Regions from separate parts of the Jeotgalibacillus sp. JSM ZJ347 genome, predicted to be linked through region 2. Evidence: riboswitches for the same ligand, from Rfam matches in the RefSeq annotation. Region 2 holds a riboswitch; each other region holds the start of a gene.
The links. Region 2 has a riboswitch for S-adenosylmethionine ahead of ACH6CZ_RS12995 (methionine biosynthesis PLP-dependent protein). Riboswitches for the same ligand answer to the same signal wherever they lie in the genome.
Positions count from the first base shown of each region.

Region 1: it holds a riboswitch for S-adenosylmethionine, as region 2 does, so the genes downstream of both, ACH6CZ_RS10455 (methionine ABC transporter ATP-binding protein) here and ACH6CZ_RS12995 (methionine biosynthesis PLP-dependent protein) in region 2, are expected to answer to the same signal.
Region 3: it holds a riboswitch for S-adenosylmethionine, as region 2 does, so the genes downstream of both, ACH6CZ_RS15715 (Na+/H+ antiporter NhaC family protein) here and ACH6CZ_RS12995 (methionine biosynthesis PLP-dependent protein) in region 2, are expected to answer to the same signal.

Region 1 is NZ_JBISEN010000002.1:991,730-997,508, forward strand. It holds gene ACH6CZ_RS10420 (acyl-CoA dehydrogenase family protein) at 1-421, shown strand, start outside; gene ACH6CZ_RS10425 (SDR family NAD(P)-dependent oxidoreductase) at 758-1,528, shown strand; gene ACH6CZ_RS10430 (ArsR/SmtB family transcription factor) at 1,542-1,844, shown strand; gene ACH6CZ_RS10435 (arsenate reductase family protein) at 1,859-2,218, shown strand; gene gcvH (glycine cleavage system protein GcvH) at 2,302-2,685, shown strand; gene ACH6CZ_RS10445 (toprim domain-containing protein) at 3,057-3,413, shown strand; gene ACH6CZ_RS10450 (thioredoxin family protein) at 3,413-3,742, shown strand; SAM riboswitch class I at 3,838-3,940, shown strand; gene ACH6CZ_RS10455 (methionine ABC transporter ATP-binding protein) at 4,085-5,110, shown strand; gene ACH6CZ_RS10460 (methionine ABC transporter permease) at 5,103-5,771, shown strand.
Region 2 is NZ_JBISEN010000004.1:84,575-90,353, reverse strand. It holds gene ACH6CZ_RS13010 (cation:proton antiporter) at 1-954, opposite strand, end outside; gene ACH6CZ_RS13005 (SDR family NAD(P)-dependent oxidoreductase) at 968-1,765, opposite strand; gene metC (cystathionine beta-lyase) at 1,861-3,030, opposite strand; gene ACH6CZ_RS12995 (methionine biosynthesis PLP-dependent protein) at 3,027-4,142, opposite strand; SAM riboswitch class I at 4,220-4,317, opposite strand; gene ACH6CZ_RS12990 (type 1 glutamine amidotransferase) at 4,744-5,448, opposite strand; gene ACH6CZ_RS12985 (DUF4003 family protein) at 5,480-5,779, opposite strand, start outside.
Region 3 is NZ_JBISEN010000009.1:47,251-53,029, forward strand. It holds gene ACH6CZ_RS15710 (glutathione peroxidase) at 1-374, shown strand, start outside; gene ACH6CZ_RS15715 (Na+/H+ antiporter NhaC family protein) at 426-1,727, opposite strand; SAM riboswitch class I at 1,877-1,982, opposite strand; gene ACH6CZ_RS15720 (SRPBCC family protein) at 2,077-2,529, opposite strand; gene ACH6CZ_RS15725 (MerR family transcriptional regulator) at 2,532-2,870, opposite strand; gene ACH6CZ_RS15730 (MerR family transcriptional regulator) at 2,985-3,743, opposite strand; gene ACH6CZ_RS15735 (hypothetical protein) at 3,912-5,087, shown strand; gene ACH6CZ_RS15740 (WYL domain-containing protein) at 5,154-5,375, opposite strand; gene ACH6CZ_RS15745 (YhgE/Pip domain-containing protein) at 5,674-5,779, opposite strand, start outside.

The DNA of each region.
Region 1 (5,779 bases), on a different contig from region 2:
GCAGGAAGAGTATCTTGTGAAAAATGCGAAGAAGATCGGTCTTCTTGCTGCAGGTCTTGCTGCACAGAAGTACGGCAAAGCGCTTGAAGCAGAGCAAGAAATCCTTGTGAATATTGCTGATATCGTATCACTTGCTTATGCGATGGAGTCTTCACTTCTTCGTACACAGAAGGCTGTTGAAAAATCAGGTCTAGAGAAGAACCAGCAGAAGGTTCTTTATACGCAGATCTTCTGTCAGGAAGCGTTCAACGAGATCGAACAGCATGCGAAAGAAACGCTGATTGCTGCTGAGAGTGGTGATTCACTGCGCATGATGCTTTCAGCACTTCGCAAGTTTACTCGTTTCACTCCGGTAAACCTGATTCCAGTGAAGCGTGAAGCGGCTGCGAAGCTGATTAATGCTGAGAAGTTTGTCGTTTAATTAATTGAATAAAACCTACTTAAAGAGTCTGAAACGGATTATGTTTCAGGCTCTTTATCCGTTCCGCTGCGCTTCAAGGGGGACGCTTTCCGGCCGGTTGTTGCTGAGCCTCCTCGGCTTCGCTTGTGGGGTCTCAGCTTCCAACTTATCGTCCCGGAGTCGCCCCCCTTCCGCTTCGCTGCACTAAGGTTCAAATTAAATGTGGGTGAATTAATCAGATTGAAAATTTAGCAACAATAAACTTTCTTGTGAAAGCATCTTCAATTGACATTCTGTATATAAGTATTTAAAATATGTCTAAACTTTTAAACATATAGACATAAGGAGTGTGGTTGGATGAATGTGTTGATTACGGGTGCGTCTGGCGGGATTGGAAAAGAGTTGGCGAAGCTTTTTGCAGAAAAGGGGCATACGTTGATTCTTGCGGCGAGAAGTATGGATAAGCTGAATGAACTGGCGGATGAATTGAGAGAGAAATATACGATTGAGACGCATGTTTTTCAAAGTGATTTATCAAAAGCGGGTGCTGCCGAGGCTCTTTTTGCTGAGGTGAAAGGACAGGATTTGCAGGTTGATATTCTGATTAATAACGCAGGCGTCGGTTTATTTGGAGAGTTTCATCAGACTGATCTTCAAAAGGAACAGGAAATGATTCAGTTAAATATTACGTCATTAACTGAGCTGACAAAGCTGTTTGGCCGGGAGATGGTGAATGCGAAATCAGGTAAGATACTGAATGTCGCTTCGACAGCTGCGTTTTTCCCGGGACCATTAATGTCTGTGTATTATGCATCAAAAGCATATGTGAAATCATTTACTGAGGCGCTTGATAATGAATGGGCTGAGCATGGTGTGCAGGTGTCAGGGTTATATCCCGGACCTACAAGCACCGGATTTAAAGACACTGCTGAGCTGAATGATTCAAAGTTATTTAAGAACGGTACGATGAAACCGCAGGCGGTAGCAAAGATTGCGTTTATCGAATTCATGAATGGGAAAAAGCAGATTATTCCTGGCGGGATGAACAAGCTTCAGTCCAGAGCGAGCCGACTTATCTCCAGATCGGCTGCTGCCGGTATTGTAAGAAAAACTCAGGAAAGAGAGTAGTGAGGTGACAACGATGGGGGAACAAGCAGAAAAAGCATTTCGGGATTGTATACCGTTATTTCAGGCATTAAGTGATCCTTATCGTCAGGATATTGTCTTAATGCTGTCAGATGCCGATTCAATGACAGTGAATGAACTAACGGAAAGGCTTCCACTATCCCGTCCTGCTGTTTCTCATCATTTGAAAATTCTGCGTGAACAGGGTATTTTAAAAATGGAACAGCATGGCACACAGCGCAATTATTCCCTTGCACTTGAGGGTGCGCTTGAGACGTTAAAGCATCTGATCATTACAGTGGAAGACCGCTGTTATTAAAAGGAGGAGTTAACATGGCGATTACTTTTTATACGTACCCAAAATGCGGTACGTGCCGCAAAGCAAAAAAATGGCTGGATCAAAACGAGGTGTCATACGAAGAAATTCACTTAATTGATTCACCACCTTCAAAAGAGGAACTTTCTGAGCTACATAAAAAAAGTGGTATGGAACTGAAGAAGTTCTTTAATACAAGCGGCGTAAAGTACCGGGAGCTTGGCCTGAAAGACAAACTGGCTGACATGTCAGATGATGAAAAGCTTGAATTACTGGCTTCAGATGGCAAGCTGATCAAGCGTCCGCTGACAACTGATGGCACACAAGTCACTGTTGGATTTAAAGAACCTGAATTTGAGGAAAAATGGCAGGGCTAAATCAGAAACAATTCTTGTTTTCAGGCACCTGTTATGCCAATATGAAGTAGTATAGAAATCATTCATATGCGGAGGGAAAATACATGAGTTCACCAAAAGAATTACGTTATTCAGAAGAACACGAATGGGTAAAAGTTGAAGACGGTAAAGCACGAATCGGTATTACTGAATTTGCACAATCAGAACTTGGCGATATCGTATTCGTTGAACTGCCGGAAGTTGGCGACGAGCTGCAGGCAGACGAGCCATTTGGCAGTGTTGAATCTGTGAAAACAGTTTCAGAACTTTACGCACCAGTCAGCGGTAAAGTCGTTGAGGTAAACGAAGACCTTGAAGACAGCCCTGAATACGTTAACGAATCTCCATATGAAAAAGCATGGATGGTCGTAGTAGAACTTTCTGACGAATCAGAAGTTGACGAACTGATGGATGCTGAAGCATATGACAAAATGACAGACGAAGACTGATTAACATGCCGTTCACCTGGTTTGGTGAGCGGTATTTTGCTATCAAAAAGTGGCAGGTGATTTCCGCTTCAGGGAGACGCTTTGCGTGGCCGGGCGGTGAGCCAGCAGGCTTCGCCGTATGCCTCACCTGTCCCTTCATGCCACAGGAGTCGCCCCCTTACGATCCAATCACCTGCAGTGCAAGTATAAATATTTCTTTAAAAACTCCTGAATGATAATTGGCAAACCACACCTTCTAAGGTAAAGTACTACTGCAAAAGGAACTTCCCCATCTCATTTACTTGCATTTCTTCACTGTACAGGCGACAATTAAAGCAGCAGCATACCATGTAAGAAAGCCGTGCGATCCTTAGGTGAGGGTGTGATGGGAAATGGAGTGCAAAAAGGTTATTATTGTTGAAGGCAAATCTGATAAACGCAAGGTACAGCCGATTATTAGAGAACCGGTAGATATCATTTGTACAAACGGCACAATCAGCCTTTCAAAAATGGATGAACTGATTGATGAATTGTATGAAAAAGATGTCTATGTGCTTGTGGATGCGGATGATGCAGGCGAAAAACTGCGAAAACAGTTTAAAAGAGAGATGCCCGAAGCCGATCATCTGTATATCGACAGAGCCTATCGTGAGGTTGCAACTGCGCCTGAGCAGCACCTGGCAGTTATTTTAGCGGGTGCGAACATTGATATTTACACTGAGTTTTTAGAAAAAAGGATGAATCTTTAATGATAAAAGAATGGACAATTGAGGATCTGGATCAGCGATTACAGCAGCAACAGCAAGCAGCGATGTATTTGTATACACCAATGTGCGGGACATGTAAGCTTGCAGGTAAAATGCTTGAAGTTACAGCAGCAGCAATTAAAGACACTGAAATCGGTAAAGCGGATCTAAATTACGTCGAGCCGCTTGCAGAACGCTATCAGATCGAGAGCGTACCGTGTCTACTGTTATTTAAAAACGGCGAAATGGTGCAGAAAATCTATAAATTCGAATCGGTTCCAACGATTTTTGAAGCTTTCGAAGAACTTTCCAGGCAGCCGGTCGAAAAGTAAATGTGCAATTTTTGAAAAAAATCGTTGACATTAATTTTAGGGTCATGATACGATTTGTCTCGTACTCTTAATGAATCTTAACTAAATACGCGAAACTCTTATCAAGAGCGGCGGAGGGAAGTGCCCTATGAAGCCCGGCAACCGACAGTTTACTGGAAAGGTGCCAAGTCACACAGGTGAAAACCTGGCAGATGAGAGAAAGCCGTTTTAATTTTGGACGCCTTTCTGCTCATCACGCAGAGAGGCGTTTTCGTTTTTGTAGATGAGTGGGCAATTTATGGAATCATTTTAATGTCCCACTTTAACGGGATAATAAGTTAATTGACGAAAGTAGGTGATGGTATGATAACCATCTCAGATGTAAAAAAAGTATTTAAAACAAGAAGCGGTTCGCTGACTGCAGTAGATAAAGTCAATCTGGAAATCCAGGAAGGCGAAATATTTGGGGTTATTGGCTACAGCGGTGCCGGTAAAAGTACATTGATTCGCATGTTGAACGGTCTTGAACAGCCGTCAGAAGGTAAAGTGGATATAAACGGCAAGCTGATTTCCTCTATCAAAGGAGGCGATTTAAGAAAAGCAAGACAGAAAATCAGTATGATCTTCCAGCATTTTAATCTACTCTGGTCACGCACTGTCAGTGAAAATATTGCTTTTCCTCTTGAAATTGCTGGCGTACCAAAGCAGGAGAGGCAAAAGAGAGTCAATGAACTGATTGAGCTGGTTGGTCTGGAGGGACGTGGAGATGCATATCCGTCCCAGCTGAGTGGCGGTCAGAAGCAGAGAGTCGGGATTGCAAGAGCGCTTGCGAATGACCCTGAAGTGCTGCTGTGTGACGAAGCAACTTCAGCGCTTGATCCTCAGACAACAGATGCGATTCTTGAACTGCTCGTTGATATTAACAAACGTCTCGGGCTGACAATTGTCCTGATCACACATGAAATGCATGTGATCAGAAAGATCTGTCACCGTGTGGCAGTCATGGAAGGCGGAAAAGTTGTTGAACTCGGAGATGTGCTTGAAGTATTTAAGCAGCCGAAAGAAAAGATTACGAAACGCTTTGTTCAGCAGGTAACAGAGCCTGAAGAAACAAAAGAAACGATTGAACATCTTCTTGAAGAATATCAGGATGGTAAAGTGGTTAAGCTGTCATTCGTTGGAGAATCAGCAGAGCAGCCGGTCGTTACAAACCTGATCCGTTCATTTGATCTGCAGGTGAATATTCTGCAGGGGAAAATTTCTCAGACGCAAAATGGCGCATACGGTTCACTGTTTATTCATTTACACGGTAAGCAGGACGAGCTTGAGCGTGCGATTGAATTTTTAGAAGCGGCAAGTGTTGGAGTGGAGGTGATCACGCATGATTGAGCAGATTTTTCCGAACGTTGAGTGGCCGGTCATGTGGGAAGCGACATATGAAACAATTTATATGACTGTGCTGTCAGTTGTGATCACATTTGTGTTGGGACTCGCACTCGGATTGCTATTGTTTCTCACTTCTAAAGGAAACCTGTGGGAGAACAAAATCGCCTACACCATTACAACAGCACTCGTTAATATATTCAGGTCAATTCCATTTATCATTTTAATTGTACTGCTGATCCCGTTTACACGCTTTCTCCTCGGAACAATCAGGGGAGCGGATGCAGCACTGCCTGCACTGATTATCGGTGCAGCTCCATTCTATGCACGAATGGTTGAAATCGCACTGCGTGAAATTGATAAAGGGGTTATTGAAGCAGCAAGATCAATGGGTGCAAAGGTAAGCACGATTATATTTAAAGTATTACTGCCGGAATCAATGCCAGCGCTGATCTCAGGAATCACGGTTACAGCGATCGCGCTTGTCGGTTATACAGCAATGGCTGGTGTTATCGGAGCGGGCGGACTTGGTAACCTGGCATTTCTTGATGGTTTCCAGCGAAGCAGAGACGATGTCACACTCGCAGCAACCATCATTATCCTAGCAATCGTCTTCATCATTCAATTCTTTGGAGACTTCTTCACCAACAAACTGGATAAACGCTAATTTAGCTT
Region 2 (5,779 bases):
GACAACAATCAGCGTTCTGATGATAAGTGACAAAACAAATACCAGCGCAGCCAAGCCGAACCACTCCCATTTCAAATAGTCGACAGCTGTAAAGCCGATCAGTAAAAAGACCAGCGATAGAAGGGTAGGCTCGACTACATCCCAGAAGTGATCGAGTGATTCTCTGTAGTGATCCTCTCTATTAATCCGGTCAAACTCCCAGGATAGCATCAGTCCTGCTGCAACTGTTGCGAGCACGCCTGAAATACCAAATGACTCTGCCAGTAAAAACAATCCGTAAGCCATTACGATACTCAGCATCACCTGGTACTCCTGATGATGTGTAAAATGTACCGCCCGACTGACGAGCCAGCCGAATACAATTCCAATCATTGCGCCGCCAATCGCAACGTACAGGAACTCTCCCATAAATGAGAAAAACGAAAAGCTTTCGTGCCCCTGATGAATTGACAGAAGCGTAGCGAAAATCACATAACTTGTACCGTCATTGATCAGCGATTCTCCTTCGACAATGTCACCCACTTTTTCATTATCGAGAGATTTATGTAAAATCGATGTGACCGAAACCGGGTCAGTAGGTGTGAGAACAGCCGCTATCAGCAATGCTTCTGTGAAATCAAGCGGAACAAATAACCCTGCGATCAAATAAACGGCACCGCCAAGCCCAAGCACCGTCAGGATCAGGCCGAGCGTACTCAAGATTGAGATGGCCCAACTGTTTGCCTTCAGGGCACCCACCGAGAACTTGTATGCTGAAATAAATAACAGCGCCGGCAATATGATTTCATAAAGTGCTTTTTCCGACAATTGAATGCCGTTAAAAAACGGAATAAAGTAGAGCAGGATTCCGATTACCACCAAAACAGGCGGTCTAGGAAATACCTGCGTCCGCTTATCAATTGTGAAAACGATATAGCCGATCAACAACAGCGCAACAATCTGAACCGGCTCCATCTCCTGCACCTCCTTATCTCATGACGGCACCGCCTGAGATTTTAACTGATTCACCAATGATATTTTCAGCAGCATCAGACAATAAAAATAAAATGGTTCTTGCGACTTCTTCAGGCTGTGTAATGCGTCCTGAAGGCAGGCCTTCTTCAACGATTTTCAGCTGTTCTTCAAATGAACGTCCCGCGCGCTCTCCTTTTTTACTGATCGCATTACGTCCCATTTCTGTATCAACAAAACCCGGACAGACTGCATTGACTCTGACTCCGTACTCTGCTGCTTCGTGTGCAAATGCCTGTGTAAAAGCAATAACAGCGAATTTAGAGGCAGCATATGCTGTATTTCCATGCGTAGCTCTCAGACCGGACAGTGAGGATACATTAACGACTGCTCCCGCTTGCGCCTCTTTCATACCGGGGTAGACAAGCTGGGTGAGTGATACGGTTGAAAAATAGTTCAGCTCCATTACCTTCCGCATATCTTCCTCAGACAGCTCTTCAACTGTATCTCCTCCTGAAACGCCGGCTGAATTCACGAGTCCGGTTACAGGCCCTGCATGCTCCTGTGCTTTTTGAATCAGTTCCTCCCTGTCTTCAAACTCGTTCAGATCTGCTGAAACGACCAGCAGTTTTGCATCAACACCAGCTTCTCTACATGCCGCTTTCAGGTCATTCAGTTTATCTTCATTACGCCCGGCAGCTGTGACAGAAGCGCCTGTTTTAAGTGCTTCCAGAACAGTGTGCCAGCCGATCCCACCGGTTGCACCTGTCACTATAATGTGGTGATCTTTCAAACCATCATGTGCAAATATCATTGGTCATCCTCCTAAAAAGTATTTAGAAGTCTTTACCACTGATTTTTAATAGCAAACAAAAACTGCACCCTGATTAAAGGATGCAGTTAAATTTTTCAAACCTGCAGCGTCTGATACGCGCCGACTTTATCAAGCGCCTGGCGCAAATCTGTAATCAGGTCTTCAGTGTCTTCAAGACCGACTGACAGGCGCAGGAGTCCTGATGTGATACCGCGTAATTCACGTTCTGACGGCGGCATTGCAGCGTGGCTCATGGTTGCGGGGTAGGACAGGATTGATTCTACAGCGCCAAGACTGACTGCGAACACTGGAATTTTCATTGCTTCAACTAGAACCCCTGCACTCTTTTTATCAGGCAGCCTGAATGAAAGCACAGCTCCTGCGCCAGTCGACTGTCTCTGGTGAATGTGGTAGCCTGCATGAAATGAAAATCCAGGGTAATACACTTCGTCAATCAACGGGTGGTGATGAAGAAATTGTGCAATCTTTCTTGCAGAATCAGATGACTGCTTCAGTCTGACGCTGAGCGTTTTTAAGCCGCGCAATAGTAACCAGCTGTCCTGTACACCAAGAATAGAGCCGAATGAATTCTGGATAAACTTCAGCTGTGCAGCAATCTCTTCATCTTTTACAGCGGCAAGACCTGCAACAACATCGCTGTGGCCGGAGAGAAACTTGGTTGCACTGTGCAGTACGACATCTGCTCCGAGATCAAGCGGCTTTTGATAAAGCGGAGTCATGAACGTATTATCCACAAATGTCAGACAGCCGTGTGCTTTTGCCACTTTTGCCACGCCTTCAATATCAGTAATATTGAGCGTTGGGTTGGATGGCGTCTCCACGTAGATCACTTTTGTATTCGGCTGGACATTACGCGCCGTTTCATTAAGGTCTGTCATATCGATAAATGAATGATCAATATTAAAGCGCGTGAGCACCTCTGTAATCATCCGGTACGTCCCGCCGTATACATCCTTTGAAACAAGTACGTGATCTCCTGCTGACAGCAGCATGAAGGCTGAAGAAATCGCAGCCATTCCTGATGCGAAAGCAAAGCCTGAGTGACCATTTTCAAGGTCCGCAATGGTTTCTTCAAGTGCTTCACGCGTCGGGTTCCCTGAACGGCTATAATCGTAAGGACCGAACTCATCAATTGACTGCTGATGATAAGTGGATGAATAGTGTAAGGGTACATTCACAGCCCCTGTCTGCTTATCAATATATGACGGTTGATGCAGTAATTTCGTATCAAAATGATGTGTCATAAGTGATGTCCTCCTCTTCCGGCTGCTTCAAGCGCCTGTTTCAGATCAGTGATTAAATCCTCCGGCTGTTCGATACCAACAGAAAAACGTAATAACCTGCTGCAGATACCTTTTGCTTCACGTTCCGCTTCTGGAATATCAGCATGCGTCTGAGTGGCAGGATAGGTGATAAAACTTTCCACGCCCCCAAGACTTTCAGCAAATGAAATGACATTGATCGATCTTAGAAATGGATCAATCCACTCTGACTGTTCGAGCCTGAATGAAACCATCCCCCCGATACCGGGATAGATGACCTCTGCAACCTGTGGCTGCGTTTCAAGAAATGCTGCAACTGAAGCCGCATTCGTTTGATGACGGTCCATTCTGAGCGCAAGGGTCTTCATGCCGCGGATTAATAACCATGAATCCATTGGAGAAAGAACCGCTCCTGCCCCGTTATGGAGTGCAAAAAGCTTTTCACAAATCTGTTCACCTTTTGCTGCAACAAGACCTGCGAGCACATCGTTATGACCGCCAAGATATTTTGTTGCGCTGTGAATGACAATATCTGCGCCAAGCTCAATCGGCCGCTGCAGATAAGGCGTTAAAAACGTATTATCAACAATTAGATGGATACCCTTGTTATATGCGAAATCAGCGACCTGTCTAATGTCCGTTATTTTCATCAGCGGGTTCGTCGGCGTCTCGACAAAGACTGCCTTTACCCGCTTCGTACAGGCCTGCTGCAGTGCTTCTGCGTTGTTTGTATTAACATAAAGAAAATCTATGCCATAATGCTCGCTGTAATGATTAAACAGACGGTATGTGCCGCCGTACAAATCATGAGAGGCTAAAATCACATCCCCCGGTTTGTATAGCGAGAGTACCAATTGGACCGCTGCCATTCCAGAGCTTGTGGCAAATCCCTGATCTGCTCCCTCAAGCACCGCAATCCCTTCTTCCAGAATCGTTCTTGTCGGGTTTTTTGTTCTTGTATAGTCATAGCCCGTGGATCGTTCCAGTCCTTCGTGGCGGTAGGCTGTTGATAAATAGATTGGCGGATTGACAGTTCCGGTTGCATCTTCACTTCTGTTCCCAAGCTGGGCAAGGATTGTTTCAATTGACGTCATCATAAAGCAACTCCTTCAAATCGTTCTGTATATACAGGAAAAGACCTTCTGATAAGAGAAGGTCTTTGTGAGCGTTCCTCTTATCTTCAGGCTGATCGCCTGCTGGAATTAGCACCGTGCACTGCCGGTTGCTGAGGTTTCAAAGGGCCAGTCCCTCCACCTCTCTAGATAAGTTATTAAATTGTCTGAAAATAATAGTTGTTGTATAGACTACATCATATTATGAGAATGTGCAAGATTTTTCACAAAAAATGTCTCTGTTGAATTTGGCTTGTGATTGTAGCTCCCGGGGTACGCTTTCCGCAGTTCTCACCTCTCGCGCTTCTCCTGCTGGAGTCGCCCCCCTTACGCTACACTCACCAGCTGTGTTATACAACATTGGTCTTCAACATTTTAATAAAGCTGAAAAATAAAACCGCACGCTGGTGTCAGGCAGCGTGCGGTTAAGGGAGGGGGCGTCGCTTTCTTGGGTGCCTTCAGTATAAAAAGCCGGTGCGAAACGACTGTTTACAGGCATATATAGTAAGTGCGACGTTTTATTTTTTAATTGAGAATGAATCTCATTATTATTGTATACACAATTCAAAACTTTGTCCAGTGTTTAATCAATCTTTTTTTCGCCATGTACATTTAAAAACTTTTCAATGATCGGCTGAAAGCGATTGTGACTTTGTTCTACATACCCCGGATCAGCTCTCGGTCCTTCCATGTCCACTGTTTTATCACGCTTCTCAATCTCCTGATCATCGTGATCAATCAGATTCTGAATGCCTTCAACTGTCATCTCGGGATGAAATTGAAATGCCAGTATATGATCAGTATAGAATCCCTGTACCGGCGTTAACTCGGATTTCCCGATTGGCTTCGTTCCTTTCGGCAGATCATAAATATCACTGTGCCAGTGGAACATCGGGATGCTAAGCTGATCAACGTCAAAATCTTCGAGGAAAGAAGTATGCCAATTCAGTTCCGCCCAGCCCATTTCATATTGTGGCAGGGAGGATACCTCCGTGCCGAGAATATGTGCAATCAATTGAGAACCGAGACAAATACCCATGATTTTTCTCTTCTCATTCATTGCTTTTTCGATATAATCAACTTCCCTTTGCATCCAGTCTGTTTCAGGGAGTTCCTGCACACTCATCGGTCCGCCAAGGATCACCAGAACATCATTATCTTTCATCAGAGGATAATCATCCGGTTTTTTGGCATCGATATAATGGAGCTCGCTCCCCCAGGCTTTCGACCACTCTTCAAGGTATCCCGCATTGTCATACCAGACATGCTGCAGACAAATGAACCTCATGACACATTCCTCTTTCCCTTGACCTCGGTCATTAATTGTTTGATGAGCTTGCCGATGCAGCTGCACCTGCTGAAACCGCCGCAAGAACAGCCGCCTGCTGTGCCTGCAGAATCGATTCAATGGTTGAGGCAAGTCCGACATCAAGTACATTATTTTCTTCTACTTTTTTTTGCAGGACAAACCTTACAGCGGTCATAAAACAAAGGTCCTTATGCCACTTAAAGCTTTTAATTTGAATGAGCTGATCATACGTTGCTTTCACTTCATGAAGAAGGGCCGAAGGTGTCCCCGCAAGCGCCAGTACCCCGACAATCGGAAGATGATTGCCGCG
Region 3 (5,779 bases), on a different contig from region 2:
TATTAGGTTTTCCTTCTAATCAGTTTGCTGAACAGGAGCCTCTAGGGGATGGAGAAATTACAGAGTTTTGCGCAATGAACTATGGTGTGAATTTTCCTATTTTCCAAAAGATCAATGTAAGAGACCAGGACGCGTCTCCGCTTTTCAACTACCTTTCAGAACAGAAGTCTTTTCAGGGCTTTGATATGACTCATCCTACTTCTAAGCTGCTGGTTTCTATTATTAATGAACGATTTCCCCACTATATGGACGGAAACTCTATTAAATGGAACTTCACGAAATTTTTAATTGACCGGGATGGACAGGTCATTGAACGCTTTGAATCAACATCAGAACCGCTGGATATGGAAACAAAGATTAAAGAAGCTTTATAATACCAAAAGCCGCAGCAGGATGAACTGCTGCGGCTTTTCTATCTTCAAAATTTATACACGCTTCTCTTTAAACCTCGGATACTGTATCGCGATCGCAATGGCACCTGATAATGCAATCAGAATCGGGTAAATACAATACGGTACAATTTCAGCCGGTGAGATTCCCGCGACTCCCGCAACTGCAAGAAGCTGTGCGCCGTAAGGGATCACGCCCTGTACTGAACTTGAGAAGATATCAAGCAAACTCGCTGATCTCCGCTTATCAATACCGTATTCATCAGCGATCTGCTTCGCAAGTGGTCCTGCAGTGATAATCGAAATCGTGTTGTTAGCCGTCGCAAGGTTCACTGTACCAACAAGCCCGGCAATACCGGCTTCTCCACCTTTTTTCGTTTTCACACGGTTCGTCACTGCCTGAAGCAGGAATTCAATTCCGCCATTTAACCGGATCAGCTCTACAAGTCCGCCGAGCAGAATCGCGATCATCGCAAGCTCCTGCATATTTGTAAATCCATCACCAATCAGCCCGATTAAGTCCATAAAGCTGTATTGTCCAAGTACCAGTCCAACAATGCCTGCAAAAATGATTCCGCCAAGCAATACCAAAATCACATTTGCACCAGCTACTGCAAAAATCAACACGCCAAGATAAGGCAGTACCTGCACTAAATGATATGGGTTATCCCCATCAATAGAAGCACTGTTACCCGTCGTCAGCACGCCAAAAATAATGGCTGTAATAATCGCTGCCGGTAATACAATAAAGATATTCGCCTTGAATTTATCCTTCATTTTTGTCCCTTGAGTACGAACCGCTGCAATCGTTGTATCAGAGATGATTGACAAGTTATCACCAAACATTGCACCACTGACGATTGCACCCATCGCGAGTGCCACACCGATATCTGTCTGCTCTGACAGCCCAAGACCAATTGGTGCCAGCGCTACGATTGTTCCGACTGACGTTCCCATTGAGATCGATATAAAGCATGCGATCACGAAAAGACCAACGATGAGCAGATTCTGGGGCAGCAGTGACAATCCAAGATTAACGGTTGAATCTACAGCACCGGCTCCTTCAGCAACAGAAGCAAATGCGCCGGCTAAAAGGAAAATGACAACCATTAAGATAATGTTCGGATGCCCGCCACCTTTCGCGAGCTGCATGGTCTTCGTCTGAAAATCTGTTTTTCTATTCATCAGCATTGCCACTAAAATCGCTGTGAACAATGCCACTAATACAGGCATGAAATAAAAGTCGCCTGTTAAAATACCTGACCCGATAAAAAGTAAAATGAATACGCCGAATGGAACAAGTGCCAGCGGATTACTTTGAATATTCTCCTGATTCATCTGTCATAGCCTCCTGAAATTTAATCTTGCCCTGACCTTCAAAAATGTACCCATTTCGGGTGGAACTAAACGCTTGAAGAAGTTTTTTCAGGACACAAAAAAAACCTCTCCAATAAGAAAAAGAAGAGGCTTATATAAGCAAACAACTTTTCTTATTTCTCAGGCAAATGCCTGCTGGAATTGGCACAGTACTCAAACTCCGAGTCCGCTGCCGAGGCTTCAAAGGGCCAGTCCCTCCGCCTCTCATCATAAGAAGATGGTTATGAAGTTTTTATTGATTGTTGAAATATAAGTGATTCACTCGGATAAGTCAATACAATCATTTAAATTGAGAATATTCAATCATTGTTCAGGTGTCTTCAGCTTCTTTTTTCACTCTTTCAAGAAATTCGAGGACCACTTTATTATCCTGTTTCCCGCCAGCAAGCTTCAGCATGGCTTTCCCGACAAAGTTTGCTCCTTTATTCTCCCCTTCATAAATGAGTCGGGTCTGCTGATCATTTTCTTTAATTAGATTGAAGGAGAAGGTTGTATTAAAAGCCTTTGCCAGGATAAAGTTAAGTTGTTTATATTTCTCATTTGGTTCATCTTTATAGACCAATGTATGAACTACATAAGTTTCAACACGTTTTCCCTCACTATAGGTTTGTTGATGCTTCGCTCCTGAAACAGTTTCCTCCCCTTCCAGCAACTCATGTGAAATCACTTTTGGCATAATTCTTTTGATATTCTTATCCCTGAATAATTCCCATACCTCTTCAATATTTGCGTCAATCAGTACATCTTCTTTCCATGTGATCACACTCACTCACCCTTTCCTGATTCGATAAACTGGTCAATTTCTTCGATTTTGCTTCTCATGTTTTCTATTTCATTTACTATTTTTCTCCGCTTTTGCTGAAGTAATGCTTCCAGATTTTCGAATGATTCATCTCTCATCACTTCAGACATCTCCTGGATCGTGAAACCGAAATGTCTCAGCTTTATTAAAAGAATGGCTAAAAAATAGCTTCCGTCATCATAGTAGCGGTAACGATTTTCAGGATCAATATAAGCAGGCTCAAGCAGGCCCACCTCTGCATAATAGCGGAGCGTTTCTTTACTTAAACCTGTAACCTCAGCAAATTCACTGACTTTGTACATATGCATCAGCCCCTTATACTCATTTTAAATGATGGGGCGCACAACATGGTCAACAAAAAAGAAAAAGTCATTTGCAGGAACTTTTTCAGATCCGCAAATGACTTTTGACTAACTTTATTTTGCTGTGAACACATGAATCGCATCCCGCAAAAATACAGTTGCACCTTCAAAATGCTTGTCATAATAGGCAGTAAAACTCTCATCACTCACATACATGTCACCAAGTCCTGCATGTGCCTCTTTGGAGTACTTTGGCCAAGTAAAGCTCAACCATTCTTTATGCAATTCAGCTGCTTTTTGTGCCTCAGCTGAAGCCGGGTCGCCTGTTTTATAGGCGTTTTCAAGTGCTGCAAGAAGAGCTTTTTCCACATCATTCATCTGCTTGAAATCATCTTCTGACAGTCCCATCATTTTTGCATTGCTGTCATTAACGATCTGATCCCCATATTGTTCACGTACTTCTTTCCCATACTTCTCTTCGTTTTCATCAATCAGTTTTTTCTTAAAGCCTTCAAACTTCTCCTGATCTGACATTGGAGTGCCTCCTTCTTTGCTTTCAATCGTTTTCTGAACGTTTGAAATAATTTGTTCAAGACGGGCATGTTTTTCCCGCAGTTTCTGAATATGCTGCTCCAAAGCTTGGACCAGATCAAAGTCCGGGTGATGAATGATCCTGGTGATTTCCTCCAGACTTACGTCAAGTTCCCGGTAAAAGAGAATCTGCTGCAGCAGGTCCACTTCCTTCTGACTGTAGATACGGTATCCTGATGAACTGATTCTCGCGGGCTTCAACAGATCAATCTCATCATAATACCTCAGTGTGCGGCCGCTTACACCGGACAGCTTTGCCAGCTGCTGAACTGTATATTCCATTTACACCCCTCCTGACAAATACAGCATAAGGCTTTACGTTACGTGAAGGTCAATATGTTTTAATCATCTTTTTTTAATATATAGTCGATTTTTTCAAAATGAAAGTTTTTAACATGATTAATTTAGGTTAAAAGAGTAAGAACGATAAAGAAATGATGGGGTGAAAATATGAGCGGATCGAATTATACACTGGGTTTAATCGCAGCGCCGGGATATCCGAAAGAATTAATTGATTCGCTGAAGGCTGAACTTCCTGAACTGCTGGATTATTATGTGGATGATAACCGGGATTGGAAAATTGATTGTTCAATTGATTCTCTAACCGGTGGCACTGACCAATCAGATGAAGTGATGAAAGCGATTCTGTCCAAAAGAAAAGAAAATGAGTGGGATTTTACAGTTGCCCTTACAGACCTTCCTTTACTTTTTGGAAAAAAAGCAATCATTGCTGAAGCCTATGAAGAAGAAAACATTGCATTGATCAGCCTGCCGGGGCTTGGAGCGGTTTCCCTCTCACGCAGAGTCAGGGACTCAATTCTCCAGCTGGTGAATGAAATGTTCTACACGACTTCTGAAGAGGGACGGGAAAAAGCAGAAAAAAGACTTGAGCAAAAAGATAAAACAGAGAATAAAGATTTAAAAACCAGAAATCCCAAAAGGCTGGTTGGTAAAAAAGGATTTGATAAAATTTCACCAATCCAAAGAGAAACCCCTGAGGATACGGAAAATATTGATGTAAGATTCAAAGTCAATTCCTATGCAGGCAGCGCATTGCGCCTGTTAACCGGTATGGTGCGTGCGAATAAACCGTGGGTTATGTTTTCGTCCTTTAAAAAAGTCATCATGCTTGCTTTTACAACCGGTGCTTATGCACTGGTGTTTCCCACACTTTGGATGCTGAGTCATGAATATAGTATTTGGAGAATGTTTTTGCTATCCAATATTTCAATACTTGCAATGGTTTTCTGGATCATTTCAGCCCATCAGTTATGGGAAAAGAAGCAGGTAACCCAAACAGCACCACATCTTAGAAAGCTTTATAATGCAACAACATTCCTGACCCTTTTGACCTCAGTATTATTATATTATATGTTACTGTTTATCCTGTTTTCATTTGCAGTCGTTTTATTTATACCGATGGGTCTGCTGCAGTCTGAGGTATCACCGGATGTTGGATATGTGAACTATTTTTATATTGCCTGGACCGCAACAAGTATCGCCACTATTATTGGTGCACTTGGTTCAGCACTCGAAGATGAGGAAGTCGTCTTATCTTCCACATATGGCTACAGGCAGCGGCAAAGATATGACGAGATCAGAGAAATGATGGAAGAGGAAGAATAATAAAATGGTATGTAAGTGCAGAGTCCTTTTTGAAGCAGCTGCTTCCTGGAGGACTCTTTTATCTGGTCAGATAATCAGCTTTTCTTTTTTGATCATTGGTTTGATTGACAGGATTCGGTCATATTGAAAAGTACGGACAGCTCTTCTTTTCAGACAGTAGGCTGTGAAAGAATTTTCCCCGAGCTTTCTGATCAGCACTCTTCTCTCAGAACAGACACCATCATGTTTCATATAGATCATTTTGACTGTGAGACCCTGCTGCCAGTAGCGGAATAATTTCTCTTTCATGATCATTCCTCCTCGTACCTTTATTATACGAACAAACGTTCTGAAAGTAAACTGAAAAGCTGCTGCAGAAGGATATAAATTTAAAAAACTGACAGACGGATATCCGCCTGTCAGTTTGATTTAAGTGGTTGAATGAGATTTTTTCCTTATAGGTATTTAGACATGAAACGTCGAAGGTTGGTGATTGAATGCTGAACATGGTGTGTTTACATTCGAACATCCGGGGATAACCTTCGAACATCCCTGGCTGAACGCCGAACATCACCCGTTAACCCGCGAACCTCATCGCACACACCACTTACCTGAACAAATCCATCAAACGATCCCAGAAGCTCTTCTCTTCTGCAGCTTCCTCTTCTGCTTCTTCTGCATCTTCCTTTTTCAGGCTGTCTGTCTTAATCACA